One region of the Clostridium sp. LIBA-8841 genome, then DNA from elsewhere that is predicted to be linked to it. Evidence: a T-box and tRNA genes for the amino acid it is inferred to sense, from the RefSeq annotation. Region 1 holds a T-box; the other holds one or more tRNA genes.
What was found. A T-box is a leader RNA that pairs with one kind of tRNA and senses whether it is charged. The one in region 1 lies ahead of gltX (glutamate--tRNA ligase), so its partner is inferred to be a tRNA-Glu.
Positions count from the first base shown of each region.

Region 1 (8,457 bases):
TGAGCATGAAGGACTAATAGAAATTAGAGGAAATAAATCATTAATAATAAAGGATATAGAAAAAATAAGAAAGATAATATCATAAAATAGCTAGACTACATTACATAGAGTGTTAAAGTATATGTAATGTAGTCTAGCTATTTTTAAATTAGATTTATTAATTTTATTTTTTTTGTTAAAATAAAATTAACATTTGTATATGTATGCTTTTATATAAAATAATAAATTGAATAATATAATTAGTTATCTTTAAGAACTCCTTGATACTTAAATGAAGGAACATAAGCTTCTGAATTAGTTCCACTTTCTTGTATAAAGGCATTTTTTACTCCTAAGAAGGCAGCATAATCTATTAACGAATCATAATGCTTAGGATTTAAAGGTTTATTTATTTCAGGGTAATCACAGGCTCTATTCATTGGAGTGTATTGATTCATTATGCTTATAAAGACATTGTGACCAAATCTTGAGAAGATTGTATCAATAACCTTTTTCGAATCAAATAATAAACCAGGAAGCATTAAATGTCTTATTATCATACCTTTTAATAGTTTCCCATCCTTTGAAAATTTAGGAGTACCAACTTGTCTAAACATTTCATCAAGTACAGGAATTAAATTATCTTTATAACTTTTTATCTTTGAATATTTAAATGCATAATCATCTTTAAAATATTTGAAATCTGGAAGATACACATCTATATATCCATCTAAAAGTTTAATAGTCTCTAAACTATCATATCCATTAGTATTGTAAAGAATAGGAATATTTAATCCCTTTTCTTTTGCTATTTTTAAAGCTTCTAATATTTGAACAACATAGTGAGTTGGAGTAACTAAATTTATGTTTTCTGCTCCTTTCTCTTGAAGTTCTAGGAAGATTTCTGATAGTCTTTCTATTGAGATTTCAAGTCCTTTAAAATCTTGACTTATTTCATGGTTTTGGCAAAAAACACATTTTAAATTGCAGTGAGAGAAGAATACTGTTCCTGATCCATTTCTAAAAGAAATAGGTGGTTCTTCCCATTGATGAAGTTCTGCCCTAGCTACTTTAACTTTTTCATTAGCCTTACATATCCCTAAAGTATTAAATCTATTAACTTTACAATTTCTATTGCAAAGAGTACATTCTTCTAATAATTCTTTATTTTTCATTAAAACACCTCTAATCTATATTCAATATTAATTATATATTTTAAGTAATTAAGTAACAAGAAGTCATAAGTCTTACTTTAAATAAAATTACTTTGAGATTACAAATTTTTATTCACTCTATTATTTAAATGGAATGTGGTATAATAATCCATATAATTAGAGGGGGCGAAATACATGATAAGTATAAACAAGGATTTTATTTTAGGTGTGGCAAAGGATATTTTAAGCTTTCATAGTCCAAGTGGATTTTGTTTTGAGATTATGGGAAAGATAGAAAAAATAATTAAAGAATTAGGTTATGAACTAGAGTTAACCAATAAAGGATGTGGAATAATAACAATTCCAGGAGAAAGTGATGAGAAAGTTATAGGATTAGCTGCTCATGTAGATACATTAGGGGCTATGGTTAGGTCAATAACACCTAATGGAACCTTAAAGTTTGAATTAGTAGGAGGGCCTATAGTGCCTACTTTAGATTCAGAATATTGTGTAATAAGAACAAGAGAGGGAAAAGAATATACTGGTACTTTTTTAAGTACAAGTCCTTCAATACATGTTTATGATGATGCATCAAGCAAAATTAGAGATGCGAAAAATATGGAAGTTAGAATTGATGAAAGAGTTTTAAATAAAGAAGATGTAAAGGCTTTAGGAATAGAGACAGGAGACTTTATATTTATAGATCCAAAAACAACAATAACGCCAAGTGGTTTTATAAAATCTAGATTTATAGATGATAAAGGAAGTGTTTCAGCATTAATTGGTTTATTAGAAATGTTAAAAAGGGAGAATATTAAACCTAAATACAAAACTAAAATATTTATTTCAGTTTATGAAGAGGTTGGCCATGGAGCATCATATTTGCCAGAGGATATTACTGAAATGATAGCTGTTGATATGGGATGTATTGGGGATGATTTAAGTTGCACTGAGTATGATGTTTCTATATGTGCAAAGGACTCTGGAGGTCCTTATGACTATAAAATGACATCAGAGCTTGTAAAACTTGCTAAGGAGAATAATTTAAGTTATGCAGTAGATGTATATCCTAGATATGGATCAGATGTGGGAGCTGCATTAAAAGGTGGAAATAATATAAGAGGAGCTTTAATTGGACCAGGAGTGCATGCATCTCATGGAATGGAAAGAACACATTATGATGCTTTAGAAAATACTATAAAACTTATATATCTTTATTTAATAGAAGCTAATTAATTAAAATATTAGAATCTAGCTAAAAATCAATAATGGTATAAAATAGAACAAAATATTAAGTTTATAAGTCTTAGAGATTTTTAATTAAGTCTCTAAGACTTAATCCATATATATACAATATAATTAAGAATTTTTTTACTTGAATTATACTTAACATAATATTAGAATTAATAAAACCCTTATTGAAATGGTTATAAACTAATGGTTTTGTAAATAATATACTTATAGATAAAGTTGATTGGAGTTGTTTACAAGTGAAAAGAATTTTAATTGGAACCATTTTAGTTTTTTCCTTATTTTTAGGTGGGATTTTAACTTATGGAAGTACTTTATTAGAGAGTAAGAAAACTATTGATTCAAATAAAAATATTAATATGTTAGTTACTAGAAATGATTATGAAGAAACTATGGAAGAGCAAAAAGAGGAAGAGAATATGGAAGATCTTAAAAAAATATCTTTAACAAAGGAAGAGGAAGAAAAGATAAAAGATTATGCATTAAAGTATGAAGATAAGATGACTTTTTTGGATTTAGGAGCTAATATAGATGGCTTTAAAGAGATAGGTAAGGAAAGATATTACCAAATAACACTTTATTCTAAAAGTGTGCAAAGTGATGATTTAACAGGAATAGTAGATAGAATTCTTATAAGTAAAAAAGGCAATGTTTTAAAAGGTGAAAACGGAAAACCTTTAACTGGAATTGAAGGACTTATAATCAAACTAAATATAAGTAACAATGAGCGTATTGAGTTAGAAAATATTGCGAAAAAATATGAAGTTTCATTAAATAATAATGATTTAGAAGTCAATATATGGGGTGAGAAAGAAATCAATAATCAAATATATTACGGAGTTAATCTATATTCAAAGAGTTTGAAAAAAGAAGGAATTTATGAACCTTTAGAAAAGTTATACATAAACAAATCAGGAGAAGTTATTAGAAATACAGATAGTTAGATGTGGGAGAGTATAAATGATATATGGAGATATTAAATTTTCAGTAAGAAAAAATTTAAATGAAAAGGATTTTTTAAGCATAAGATTAGAAATTAAAGAAGTTTCCTTAGGAAAAGAAATTCAATTTTATAAGGGAAAGGCAAAAATTGAAAATATAAGGTGTAAAGAGAAATTTTATTATGATTCAAACTTTATATATGTAAATAGCTGTAATAGTAATTTGATTTTAGAATATGATGTTCTCATTGGTGGCTTAGGTAAGCATGGAAAAGGCGGAGAGTTAAGTAGTGACTTAATAACCTTCATGGGGGAACAGATATTATTATTACCAGTAGAAATGCTTACCATGAATGATAATAGTAAATTTAATGGCACCATAGAAATAGATTTTTCGAAATTTGTAGAGATTTTAAATTTTGAAAGTTTTAAGGAGAAATACCTTGAAAATAATAATCTTTTGGAATTTAATAAACTAAATGAAGTTAAGCACATAATTCCTTTTAAAGAAGAGAATTTTAGGTCAAGGTGCAAAAATGCTACTTGGAGTGATTTATATGAAATAATGAAATCATCTTACACTTTTGGTTATTTTGAAAAAATAGATTTTAAAGAGAGTTATGGAAATATATCAATATATAACAATATAGAAAACACTTTTCTTAGTGAAGATGAAACAAAAAAAGAGAAGCTTATAAGAAATATAAAAGGAGTTTGTGATTATTACTTTAATTTATTTAAAATAAATTCCTTTAATAAAAAAGATATAAATATAGCTTTATTAAGAAAAAGTAAAAAAGAAAATCCTTATATATTAGGAGGAAGCGGAAAAAATATTATAAGTGCTACCTTTGATATGGATAATAAGAGAGATTGGCAACTTTTATCTCATAGATTATTTCATGCTTTTATGGATCACGTCTTAAAATCAAGAGATTATCATCTTCCACCGAACCTTTGGTTAACAGAAGGATTAGCAACCTATTATGAAAATTTGGCTTTAGAAACTTTAGAGGAAGATTTAAAAGAAAGTCTAGAAATAAGTTTCAAAAATGAAATGGCTAGCTTATATACTAGATATTTATATATGACATTAAAAGAGCCAAGTAGGTTTAGAGTTATTCCTATGGAAGAGGCAAGTATAAGAAGTCATGGTAAAATAGAGTTTCTTCACTATACTAAAGCACCATTAATGATTTTCTATATAGAAGAATTAGGTATTAAAGAAGGAGAAAACAATAAAATAATTAATTACTTAGTAGATAATAAAAAAGAAAAATTTTCTATGCAAAACCTTTTTTATAGGTTATTAGGTGAACAGTGTAATGCTTTTGCATCTAATTATTTATTTGGTAATGGTTTAATTCCTCTATGGAATTTAAAAAAATATTTAGAGGATGAAAAGGTAATTGATTATTTAGAGGAATATGAGTACATTTTGTGGACATGGTTTTTAGGAGAAGATGAAAATTATGTTAAAGATGAAGTTAAATCATATAAAAAAGAATTTAAAAACTTTTTAAATAATGAAGAGGTTAATATTTATAATTCATATATAACAAAAGAAATAGAAGAGTATTCAAATACTTTAAGTTTTTTATTAAAGATATGGATTTTAAGAGCAAAACTTTGTAATATTTCTTGTGAAGACATAAATATTAGGTACAAGCTTTTAGAGGATAAAATGAATCTTAGTATTTGGAATGATTTTATGAGAAAAAACATGCATAAATAAAGCATTTCTTACAAATATTAATAATATGTTTGTATTAGTTTTATAATAAATAAGATTATTTTATATTAATGATGTTTAAATATAAAGATATTAAAGAGAAAAGTTAAATATCAATAAATTTTTAAGGAATATTTTACTATAAGTGAAATTTAAGTAATCTACCTACTAATTTGTATGTGTTATAATCATATTAGGGGTTATTAAAGTTAAAAATAATAATATTTTTTTATTTACAACTTTAAAGAATCTGATATAATAGAGTTTGTTATTTAAAACCAAATATTTATTGCTATGATGAAGAAGAGTATATAAGTAATTATTTCAAAGCGATTTAGGGATGGTGAGAGCCTAAAAATAATCTTATAGAAAGAAGCTTCGGAGCTTAGACTGAAAATCTTAAATTTTAAGGAGTAGGTCTAGGGGTAATTCCCTTAATTGATTTTGAGTGAGTTAGCTTAGCTAACTAATTTAGGTGGTAACGCGGAAGTTAAGTCTTTCGTCCTAATTTTTAGGACGAAGGGCTTTTTTTATTACATAAGTTTAGAAAGGAAAGTGAAAAAATGAGTTATGAAAAATTAGCTAATTTAATATTCCCAGATATAGATAAAACACCGGAATATTACTTAGAAAAATATCCAAAGAGAGAATTAAAAGAAGGTGCTAAGGTATTAAGATATGCACCAAGTCCAACTGGATTTCAACATATAGGAGGAGTTTTTGCTTCATTAATAAATGAAAGATTAGCTCATCAAAGTGGTGGGATATTCTACTTAAGAATAGAAGATACTGACCAAAAGAGAGAAGTTGAAGGTGCTATAGATGATACTATAAAAACTATGCATAACTTTGGAATGGATTTTGATGAAGGAATAACTGGAGAAAATTCAGAAAAAGGAGCTTATGCACCATATAAACAAAGTCAAAGAGCTGACATATACAGAGCTTTCGTTAAAGATCTTTTAAGAAAGGGCTTAGCTTACCCATGCTTTATGACTTCAGAAGAATTAGAAGCTTTAAGAGAAAAACAAGTTGCAGAAAAATTAACTCCAGGATGCTATGGAGAATTTGCTAAATATAGAGATTTATCATCAGAAGAAGCTATAAAGAAAATAGAAGCTGGTGAAAGTTATGTTATAAGAATGAAATCACCTGGAGATCCTGAAAAGAGAGTTGTTGCTCATGATATGATAAAAGGTGAAGTTTCATTCCCAGAAAATCTTCAAGATGTAGTAATCATAAAAGGTGATGGTCTTCCAACTTATCACTTTGCACATGCTATAGATGATACATTAATGAGAACTACTCATGTTATAAGAGGAGAAGAATGGCTATCATCACTTCCGATACATCTTCAAATGTTTGAAGTTTTAGGAGTAGAAGCACCTAAATATGCTCATATTCCAACAATAATGAAAATGGACGGAAGTTCAAAGAGAAAATTATCAAAGAGAAAAGATCCAGAAAGTGCAGTAAGTTATTACAGCGAAAAAGGATATCCATCTCAATCAGTTATTGAATATCTTTTAAATATAATAAACTCAGCATTTGAGGAATGGAGAGCTGAAAATCCAGATGCAGATTATCATGATTACAAAGTTGAACTAGACAAAATGAGTAAAAGTGGAGCTTTATTTGACTTAGTTAAATTAAATGACGTAAGTAAAGATGTTATCTGCAAGATGAAACCAGAAGTAGTATATGATTACTATACAAACTGGGCTAAAGAATATGATAAAGAAATGTATGATTTAGTTACTTCTAAAGAAAATATGATGAAGGAAGTATTCAATATAGATAAAGAAGGTCCAAAGCCAAGAAAAGACTTTGCTAAGTGGGATGAAGTTAGAGAAAAAATATTCTACTTCTTTGATGAATTATTTGATAAAGAAACAGCTGCTGATGTTGAATTACCAAAGACTTTAGATTTAGAAGAAGCTAAGAGAATAATAGAAGCTTATGCAAAAGCATATAACTTCAATACAGATAAAGATACTTGGTTCTCAGATTTAAAAGAGGTTGCTGTAGAATTAGGATATGCTACTGATAGAAAGAAATATAAGAAAAATCCAGAAGAATATAAGGGAATGGTTTCTGATGTTGCCGGTGCCGTAAGAGCAGCTTTAACACATAGAGCTAACACACCAGACCTTTATACAATAATGCAAATTATGGGTGAAGAAGCAGTAAGAGAAAGATTCCAAAAATTCTTAGCTTTATAATTTGATTTAGAGGATTGTATTAGTTTAAATTAATCTGTAAGAATATATTAATTATAATGTGTTTTTTCAGATTGTATGAACTTATACAATCCTTTTTGCAACTAAATATAGAAATTTTTCACAAAACATAAAAAATACATTGTTAAATAATATGTTAAGTTGATATAATTTTGTTATGCGTATTTCAATACTACATAAAGTTTAAAGAAGAGAGGTGCAAGTAAATTTGGGACAAAAGAAAAAGAAGCAAAATAATCAGAACAAACCTACAAAGAAAGAAATAGAGGATAAGGAAAAGGAATTAAAGAAAAAGTATTTTCCTCTAAATTTAGCAAAGTATATATTCTTCATAATACCTATAGTGTACATAATATACTTATATACTTTAACTATTGCTAAAGGTGAAAAGTTTTATCAGCCAGTTTTAGAGGATACTAAAACAACAGTAATGTTTGTTATAGCAATGCTGGCTTTCTTTTGTGGAGCAATATGTAAATATGCTATAAAAGATTTAAAAGAAGGAAAGAATATAACATCTAATAAAATCGCACTTAATATAATAGCTATATCTCAAATTATTACAGGTAATATAATAACTAGCGCTCTTATATGGGGGGGGCTTTATAGAATAAGAAAAGATAAGGGTGTTAAATTTGGATCAAAAGAGTTTTTAGCTGAACTTAAAAGTGGTATTGTAAATATAATAGGAGCAATAATTATTTTATTATTAGTTATATTATGTATATATTTCTTAAGTAGAGTATATACTTTAAATGCTTTATTACCTAAATAAAGAAAAAAAGTAAAGAAAAAAACTTGCAATATGAATTTAATAGTGATATAATAAATTCATAATAGAAAAAGCTTTAAAAGATCAATAAAATTTTCCTTAAACTTAAAGAAAATTTTTATTAATCCATTTAAATCTTTAAATTTAAGGAGGATGTCAAAATGGCAGATAGAACATTAAAATGTAAAGACTGTGGAGCAGATTTCATATTCACTGAGGGAGAGCAAGCTTTCTACAAAGAAAAAGGATTTGAAAATGATCCAGTAAGATGTGCAGATTGCAGAAGAGCAAGAAAAGCTCAAAGAAACAATAGATAATAATTTGTTTATTATAAGGTTGTAAGATTAGTCTTACAATCTTTTTTTATTTTAAAAATAAGGTTTAAATT
Region 1 covers NZ_CM173488.1:1,838,550-1,847,006, forward strand. The annotation lists gene AC2A4K_RS08055 (Crp/Fnr family transcriptional regulator) at 1-85, shown strand, start outside; gene AC2A4K_RS08060 (radical SAM protein) at 240-1,154, opposite strand; gene AC2A4K_RS08065 (M42 family metallopeptidase) at 1,329-2,369, shown strand; gene AC2A4K_RS08070 (hypothetical protein) at 2,624-3,328, shown strand; gene AC2A4K_RS08075 (hypothetical protein) at 3,345-5,060, shown strand; T-box leader at 5,343-5,567, shown strand; gene gltX (glutamate--tRNA ligase) at 5,621-7,279, shown strand; gene AC2A4K_RS08085 (hypothetical protein) at 7,506-8,072, shown strand; gene AC2A4K_RS08090 (zinc-ribbon domain-containing protein) at 8,231-8,386, shown strand.

Region 2 (8,457 bases), 970 kb from region 1:
AGATCTCCGAATGAGGAAACTCACATGGGAAACCCCATGTATCGTTAAGTGAATACATAGCTTAATGAAGGTAACCCAGGGAACTGAAACATCTAAGTACCTGGAGGAAGAGAAAGAAAAATCGATTTTCTTAGTAGCGGCGAGCGAAAGGGAAAGAGCCCAAACCGGAAACTTGTTTCCGGGGTTGTGGACATAACATAAAAGTGGAGGCTATTGTAACTGAAGAGAGCTGGAAAGCTCCACCGTAGAAGGTAATAGTCCTGTAAGTGAAACGAGAAGACCACGAGTTATGATCCAGAGTACCACGAGACACGTGAAACCTTGTGGGAAGCAGGGAGGACCACCTCCCAAGGCTAAATACTACCTGATGACCGATAGTGAAGCAGTACCGTGAGGGAAAGGTGAAAAGAACCCCGGGAGGGGAGTGAAATAGAACCTGAAACCGTATGCCTACAACCGCTCAGAGCCCCTTATGAGGGTGATGAGGTGCTTTTTGTAGAACGAGCCAACGAGTTACGGTATGTAGCAAGGTTAAGTACTTAAGGTACGGAGCCGAAGGGAAACCGAGTCTGAATAGGGCGACTAGTTGCATGCCGTAGACCCGAAACCGGGTGACCTATCCATGGCCAGGTTGAAGCGAGGGTAAAACCTCGTGGAGGACCGAACCACGTTGCTGTTGAAAAAGCATGGGATGAGCTGTGGATAGCGGAGAAATTCCAATCGAACCCGGAGATAGCTGGTTCTCTCCGAAATAGCTTTAGGGCTAGCGTCGAGTATGAGTAGTGGAGGTAGAGCACTGAATGGGCTAGGGGGCATAGCGCTTACCGAACCTTATCAAACTCCGAATGCCACATACTTTGAGCTCGGCAGTCAGACTACGAATGATAAGATCCGTGGTCAAAAGGGAAACAGCCCAGATCGTCAGCTAAGGTCCCAAAGTGTAAGTTAAGTGGGAAAGGATGTGAGATTTCTAAGACAACTAGGATGTTGGCTTAGAAGCAGCCACTCATTAAAAGAGTGCGTAATAGCTCACTAGTCGAGAGATCTTGCGCCGAAAATGTAACGGGGCTAAACTTACCACCGAAGCTACGGGCTTGAACTTAGTTCAAGCGGTAGGAGAGCGTCGTAACCGGGCTGAAGTCGTACCGTAAGGAGCGGTGGACTGGTTACGAGTGAGAATGTTGGCATCAGTAGCGAGATGTGGGTGAGAATCCCACAGGCCGAAAATCTAAGGTTTCCTCAGGAAGGTTCGTCCGCTGAGGGTTAGTCGGGACCTAAGCCGAGGCCGAAAGGCGTAGGTGATGGACAACTGGTTGATATTCCAGTACCACTACCATCGTTATTATCGATGGCGTGACGCAGGAGGATAGTGTGTGCTAGCTATTGGATGCTAGTCTAAGCATTTAGGCAGTGAAAGTAGGCAAATCCGCTTTCATAATGCTGAGGTGTGATGGGGAAGGTTCCACGGAACCGAAGTACATGATTCCACGCTGCCAAGAAAAGCGTCTAGAGAGAGAAGTAGTGCCCGTACCGCAAACCGACACAGGTAGGTGAGGAGAGAATCCTAAGGCCGGCGGAAGAATTACAGTTAAGGAACTCGGCAAATTGACCCCGTAAGTTCGCGAGAAGGGGTGCCTACGAGAGTAGGCCGCAGAGAATAGGCCCAAGCAACTGTTTAGCAAAAACACAGGTCTCTGCTAAAGCGTAAGCTGATGTATAGGGGCTGACGCCTGCCCGGTGCTGGAAGGTTAAGGGGAACACTTAGCGCAAGCGAAGGTGTGAACTTAAGCCCCAGTAAACGGCGGCCGTAACTATAACGGTCCTAAGGTAGCGAAATTCCTTGTCAGGTAAGTTCTGACCCGCACGAATGGCGTAATGACTTGGGCACTGTCTCAACTGTAAATCCGGCGAAGTTGTAGTGCGAGTGAAGATGCTCGCTACCCGCGATTGGACGGAAAGACCCCGTAGAGCTTTACTGTAGCTTAGCATTGAGTTTTGGTATTGTCTGTACAGGATAGGTGGGAGACTAGGAAACCAGGGCGTCAGCCTTGGTGGAGTCATCCTTGGGATACCACCCTGACAGTACTGAAATTCTAACTGGCGGCCATGAATCTGGTCACAGGACATTGTTAGGTGGGCAGTTTGACTGGGGCGGTCGCCTCCTAAAAAGTAACGGAGGCGCCCAAAGGTTCCCTCAGAACGGTCGGAAATCGTTCGTAGAGTGCAAAGGCAGAAGGGAGCCTGACTGCGACACCCACAAGTGGAGCAGGGACGAAAGTCGGGCTTAGTGATCCGGTGGTACCTCGTGGGAGGGCCATCGCTCAACGGATAAAAGCTACCTCGGGGATAACAGGCTGATCTCCCCCAAGAGTCCACATCGACGGGGAGGTTTGGCACCTCGATGTCGGCTCGTCGCATCCTGGGGCTGAAGTAGGTCCCAAGGGTTGGGCTGTTCGCCCATTAAAGCGGCACGCGAGCTGGGTTCAGAACGTCGTGAGACAGTTCGGTCCCTATCCGTCGCGGGCGTAGGAAATTTGAGAGGAGCTGTCCTTAGTACGAGAGGACCGGGATGGACTGACCTCTGGTGTACCAGTTGTTCTGCCAAGAGCACAGCTGGGTAGCTAAGTCGGGAATGGATAAACGCTGAAAGCATCTAAGCGTGAAGCCAACCTCAAGATGAGATTTCCCATAGCGTAAGCTAGTAAGATCCCTTGAAGAACACAAGGTTGATAGGTCGGGGGTGTAAGCATGGTAACATGTTCAGCTGACCGATACTAATAGATCGAGGGCTTGACCAAATATAGTAAATTAAATATGTGCAATTTTGAAAGAACAAAATCTTTCTAAAACATCTGGTGATGATGTTCTTTAGGGTAACACCCGTTCCCATTCCGAACACGACGGTTAAGCCTTTAGAAGCCGATGGTACTGCACGGGAGACTGTGTGGGAGAGTAGGTGGTCGCCAGGTTAGTTTGGCCCCTTGGTCAAGCGGTTAAGACACCACCCTTTCACGGTGGTAACAGGGGTTCGATTCCCCTAGGGGTCACCATTAACTCGATAAGCTTAGCTTATCGAGTTTTTTTTATGTTTATATAGAGTGTTTCTAACTTGTTAATAAAAGAGTTTTTATGTAGAATATAATAACAAGGAATATAAAAATAAATATTTTATAATAAAAATTAAAAGTCTAATAAAGATAAAGAGGTTACTATAGATGAATTATAATAGTATTATTAAAAAAGCTATTTTTTTAAGAAGACCAAATAGATTTCAAGCCTATGTAGTTTTAGATGGAGAAGAGTTATTGGTTCATGTTCCTAATACAGGAAGATGTAGAGAAATATTAAAAGAGGGATGTACTGTACTTTTAAGAAAGGGAACTACTCCAAATAGAAAAACTCCCTATGATTTAATAGCAGCATACAAGGGAGAAACTTTAATAAGTATAGATTCTCAAATTCCTAATAAAGTTGTGGAAGAAGCACTTAGAAACAATAAAATAAAGGAATTAAGAAAATTTAATAATATAAGTAGAGAGAAAACTTTTGGAAAATCTAGATTTGATTTTAAATTACAAGATGGAAATGAAAATACATATTTTTTAGAAGTAAAGGGTGTAACCTTAGAAGAAAACGGGGAAACTAGATTTCCAGATGCACCAACTGAAAGAGGAAGAAAACACATATTAGAGTTAATTGAAGTAAAAAAATTAGGTATGGGAGCAGGAATAATTTTTTTAATTCAAATAGAGAATGTTTCTAAGTTCTCTCCTAATGATGATACTGACCCAAAATTCGGAGAGGCCCTAAGATTGGCGAAGGCTAAAGGGGTAGATGTATTTGCGTATAATTGTAAAGTTACAGAAGAAGAAATAGAGTTACTTAATCCGGTTGAAATAATATTATAAATTATAGGAAATATAATTTATTTATTTTAAGTAGATAATAGTAGAATTTTTAAGATATAGATTAGAAATATAATAAAGAATATAAATTAGTATTTGAGATTATGAAAGGTGGTGAACTTTAGTTAGCTTAATTTATATATTACTATTTTAATATTAAATGATGAAAATTAATAAATTTTATATTGTAATATATTAAACTAGCCTCACTAAAGATATTAATTATGAAATTTAAATATTGTCCACTATGTGGTGAAAAATTAGAGCTTAAGGATAGCTGGGATGAGGGAATGGTACCTTATTGTAAGAGACATGGCATGATGTTTTTTGATTTGCCTAAACCATGTATTGTTGTTGCTGTAATAAAAGGTGATGAAATAATTTTATTAAAACAAAGTTATATATATAAAAACTCTAAAGTACTAATATCTGGATATGTTGGAGTAGATGAGTGTGCTGAAGAAACTGTTTATAGAGAAGTAAAAGAGGAAACAGGTATAGTAGTTAAGGATATAAAATATTTAGGAAGTGACTTTGTAGATGGCAAAGAATTACTTATGTTAACTTATTTAGCATATTATGAATCAGGTGAAATAAAAAAGTCAAATGAAGTAGAAGGAGCTGCTTGGTACAATATAGAGGATGCTCTTTGTGAGTTAAATGAAGATAGAATTGGAAAAAGAGTAGTAAAAAAACTTTTAAAAGAAATTGGATATGAAGGTACTAAAGCTTTTAGATGTGAAGGAAATGATTGTAATGTATAAAAATTTTTATTAATAATATTTTCTTAGGGTATTGCATTAATTAAAGTTTTTTAGTAACATTATAGAAAATCAATTAATATAATAAAAATATAAATGAATTAGAAATAGGACCAAAGTAGAGGTGCTGTAATTAAGAGTATTCATAAGTAGCTGACGAGCGATGAGATATGATGAAAGGAATTATGGCCGAAGGATAATTGATGGTAATTAATTTTTCTGGGTATATGTAAAATATGCATATAACTGTCACTTTAAAAAAGTGGAGTGCTACAAGGTACGCTAAGTTGCGATTAAAGCAGCAAAGGTGTTCCTTTGCTGTTTTATTTATTGGAATTAAATGCCAAAATCTCGGTAGCTTTGCATACTTTTATACTCTGCCACTAAAAACTTAATTGTGTGGAGGGAAAAGATATGAAATTATTTGGATCAATGAAAGTAGAAGGAAATGAATTGTATGTGGGAGGAATAAAAGCAAGTACTTTAAGTAAAGAGTATGGAACTCCTTTATATATAGTTGACGAAGAGTTAGTTAGAAGCAATTGTAAAAGGTTCTACAATGCTATGAAATGTGAAGAAAGAGGAAACAGAGTTACCTATGCAGGGAAGGCATTTATAAACATGTCAATGTGCAATTTAGTTAATGAGGAGAATTTATATTTAGATGTAGTTTCAGGGGGAGAACTTTATACAGCATATAAAGCTGGGTTCCCGTTAGAAAGAATATATTTCCATGGAAATAACAAATCTAATTATGAAATAGATTTAGGTGTTAGATTAGGGATAGGAAGATTTATAGTAGATAATTTGCATGAATTAGAAATTTTAAATTCAATAGCGCAAGAATATGGAAGGATTCAAAAGGTTTATTTAAGAATAACTCCAGGAGTAGAAGCTCATACTCATGAATATATAAAAACAGGACAGTTGGATTCAAAATTTGGGTTCCCTGTGATTGGAGATACTGTATATGATGTGGTTAAAAGAGCTATAGAGTTAGAGTATATAGAACTGAGTGGATTACATTGTCATATAGGATCACAAATATTTGATTTAGAACCTTTTGAGGACACAACAGAGATAATGTTAAATCTTATAAATGATATAAAAAATAAATTTGGATATGAAATAAAAGAGCTAGATTTAGGTGGTGGATTTGGTATATATTATACGGAAGGAGATCAACCTAAGGAAATAGAGGAATATTGCTCAGTTATAATAAATAAGGCTGAGGAAGTTTGTAAAAATTTAAATATGAATATTCCTATATTAAGTGTAGAACCAGGAAGAAGTATTGTAGGAAATGCAGGATTAACTCTTTATACTGTTGGAGCTATAAAAGAAATCCCTAATATAAGGAAATATGTTAGTGTAGATGGTGGAATGAGTGATAATATAAGGCCAGCATTATATAGTGCAAATTATGAGTCATTAATAGCTAATAGAGTTTATGATAATTCTAAAGAAGTAGTAACTGTAGCAGGAAAATGCTGTGAATCAGGAGATGTACTTTTAAATTCTATAGAAATGCCTAAAATGGAAACTGGAGATATATTAGCAATAATGTCCACTGGAGCTTATGGTCATTCAATGGCTAATAACTATAATAGGATACCTAAAGCGGCTGTAGTTAGTGTAAATAATGGAAACTCGAGAGTGATGTGTAAAAGAGAAACTTATGAAGATCTGCTTAGAAACGAATGTTTTTAATTTATGATATAAGTTGCATGGTAAAAACTATGCAACTTTTTTTATTTAAAATGATTTAGAATACTTCATTAAAGTATATAATAAAAGGTGAAGTAGTAAATAAATTAATAAATATGAATTTAATTAGAGTTTATATATACTTATATCAAATTTTTAGTTAAAATTGATTGAAAAATATTTAATAAAAAAAAGACATAAAAAAGACATAAAAGGATGATAAAATTATAGTAAAATATTTTTCAAACTTGAGGAAAAAACTATGAATTAAAGTTTACAAAGTTATGGTAATTTATGATATACTTATATTTGATACTTTTAAATTTTTTAAAGTAGAAAATTCTAAAATTGGTGAGAATTAATTTAAAATAAATTTTTAATATTTCTCATATTAATATTCGGAACAAGGAGTATAAAATGAAAAAATTGATAGTTGATAGAATAGAAGGACATTTTATTGTATGTGAAGATGAAAATGAAAAGATTTTAGAATTAAATAAGGATGACGTAATAGGAGAGATAAAAGAGGGGGATGTTTTAGTAAAAGGTAAGGATGGAAAGTTTCTTTCTGATAAAGCGCTTACAATGAAAAGAAAAAAAGAAATAGAAGACTTAATGAAAGGTATGTGGGAATAGGAATGGGCACTAGTAATTCAAAAAAGACATCATTCTTTTTAGATTGGATTGTACCAATCTTAGCAGCTTTACTATTAGCTTTTTTGATTCACAAATTTTTATTGTTTAAAATAAAAGTTCCTACAGGGTCAATGATGCCGACAGTAGAGATTGGAGATCAATTATTTGTTACTAGAATATACAATACTTCCAATATTAAAAGAGGAGATATAGTTGTATTCAATTCAGATGAATTTAGTGAACCGCTTCTTAAACGTGTTATAGGATTACCAGGTGATCACGTTGAAATAAAAAGTGATGGTTCAGTCTATGTAAATGGAAATAAACTTGAAGAAGATTATGTTAAATATCCAGGTGGAAAAACTGATATGTCTTTTAATGTGCCTGAAGGAAAATTTTTAATGTTAGGTGACAATAGAAATAACAGTGATGATGCTAGATATTGGAATGATCCATATGTAGATGGAAAAGACATAGAAGCAAAAGCACAGATAACAGTATATCCTTTTAATAGAATAGGATTTGTAAAATAAACGTTAGAAAAGGAGGAATGAGAGATGTTTAAAGATAAAAAAATGCTTAAATATATTCTCATATATGGTATTATAGCATTTGGTATAGTACTAACCTTTAACATGGTTAAAGATGAAATGCTATATGAAAAAGTAGATTATAGTACTTTTATGCAAATGGTAGAGAAAAAAGAAGTTAAAGCGGTGAATTTTTCAGGAAATCAAATTGAAATAACACCTTCAGATAGTAGTGAATTAAAAGGAAAAATATTATATACAACTAACCCAGCAGTTGCTGGTATTACTCAACCAGAGTTACTTAAGGACTTAAATGCATCAGGTGTAAGTTTTAATGTTACTAAACCTGAAAACTATCAATTTTTAGGATTCTTAATGTCATGGATATTCCCATTATTACTTATATTCTTTTTAGGAAGAATGATGTTCTCTAAGATGAATAATAAAATGGGTGGCGGAGTGATGTCATTTGGAAAAAATAATGCTAAGCTTTATGCTGAAAATGAAACTGGAATAACATTTAAAGATGTTGCAGGTCAAGAAGAGGCAAAAGAATCATTAGTAGAAATAGTAGACTTTTTACATGATACTAGTAAATATGTTGCTATTGGAGCTAAGCTTCCTAAAGGAGCTTTATTAGTAGGGCCTCCAGGAACAGGTAAAACTTTACTTGCTAAAGCTGTTGCAGGAGAAGCAAAAGTACCATTTTTCTCAATGTCAGGTTCTGACTTCGTAGAAATGTTTGTTGGTATGGGAGCTGCAAGAGTAAGAGATTTATTCAAGCAAGCTGAAGAAAAAGCACCATGTATAGTATTTATAGATGAGATTGATGCTATTGGTAAGAGTAGAGAAGGTTCTATTCAAGGTAATGATGAAAGAGAACAAACTCTTAATCAATTATTAACTGAAATGGATGGT
Region 2 covers NZ_CM173488.1:865,904-874,360, forward strand. The annotation lists rRNA gene AC2A4K_RS03675 (23S ribosomal RNA) at 1-2,798, shown strand, start outside; rRNA gene rrf (5S ribosomal RNA) at 2,852-2,969, shown strand; tRNA gene AC2A4K_RS03685 (tRNA-Glu) at 2,976-3,050, shown strand; gene sfsA (DNA/RNA nuclease SfsA) at 3,216-3,908, shown strand; gene AC2A4K_RS03695 (NAD(+) diphosphatase) at 4,130-4,669, shown strand; lysine riboswitch at 4,778-4,947, shown strand; gene lysA (diaminopimelate decarboxylase) at 5,081-6,376, shown strand; gene AC2A4K_RS03705 (DUF3006 domain-containing protein) at 6,791-7,009, shown strand; gene lepB (signal peptidase I) at 7,012-7,542, shown strand; gene ftsH (ATP-dependent zinc metalloprotease FtsH) at 7,567-8,457, shown strand, end outside.
Region 2: it encodes a tRNA-Glu, which carries the amino acid that the T-box ahead of gltX (glutamate--tRNA ligase) is inferred to sense. The anticodon was not compared.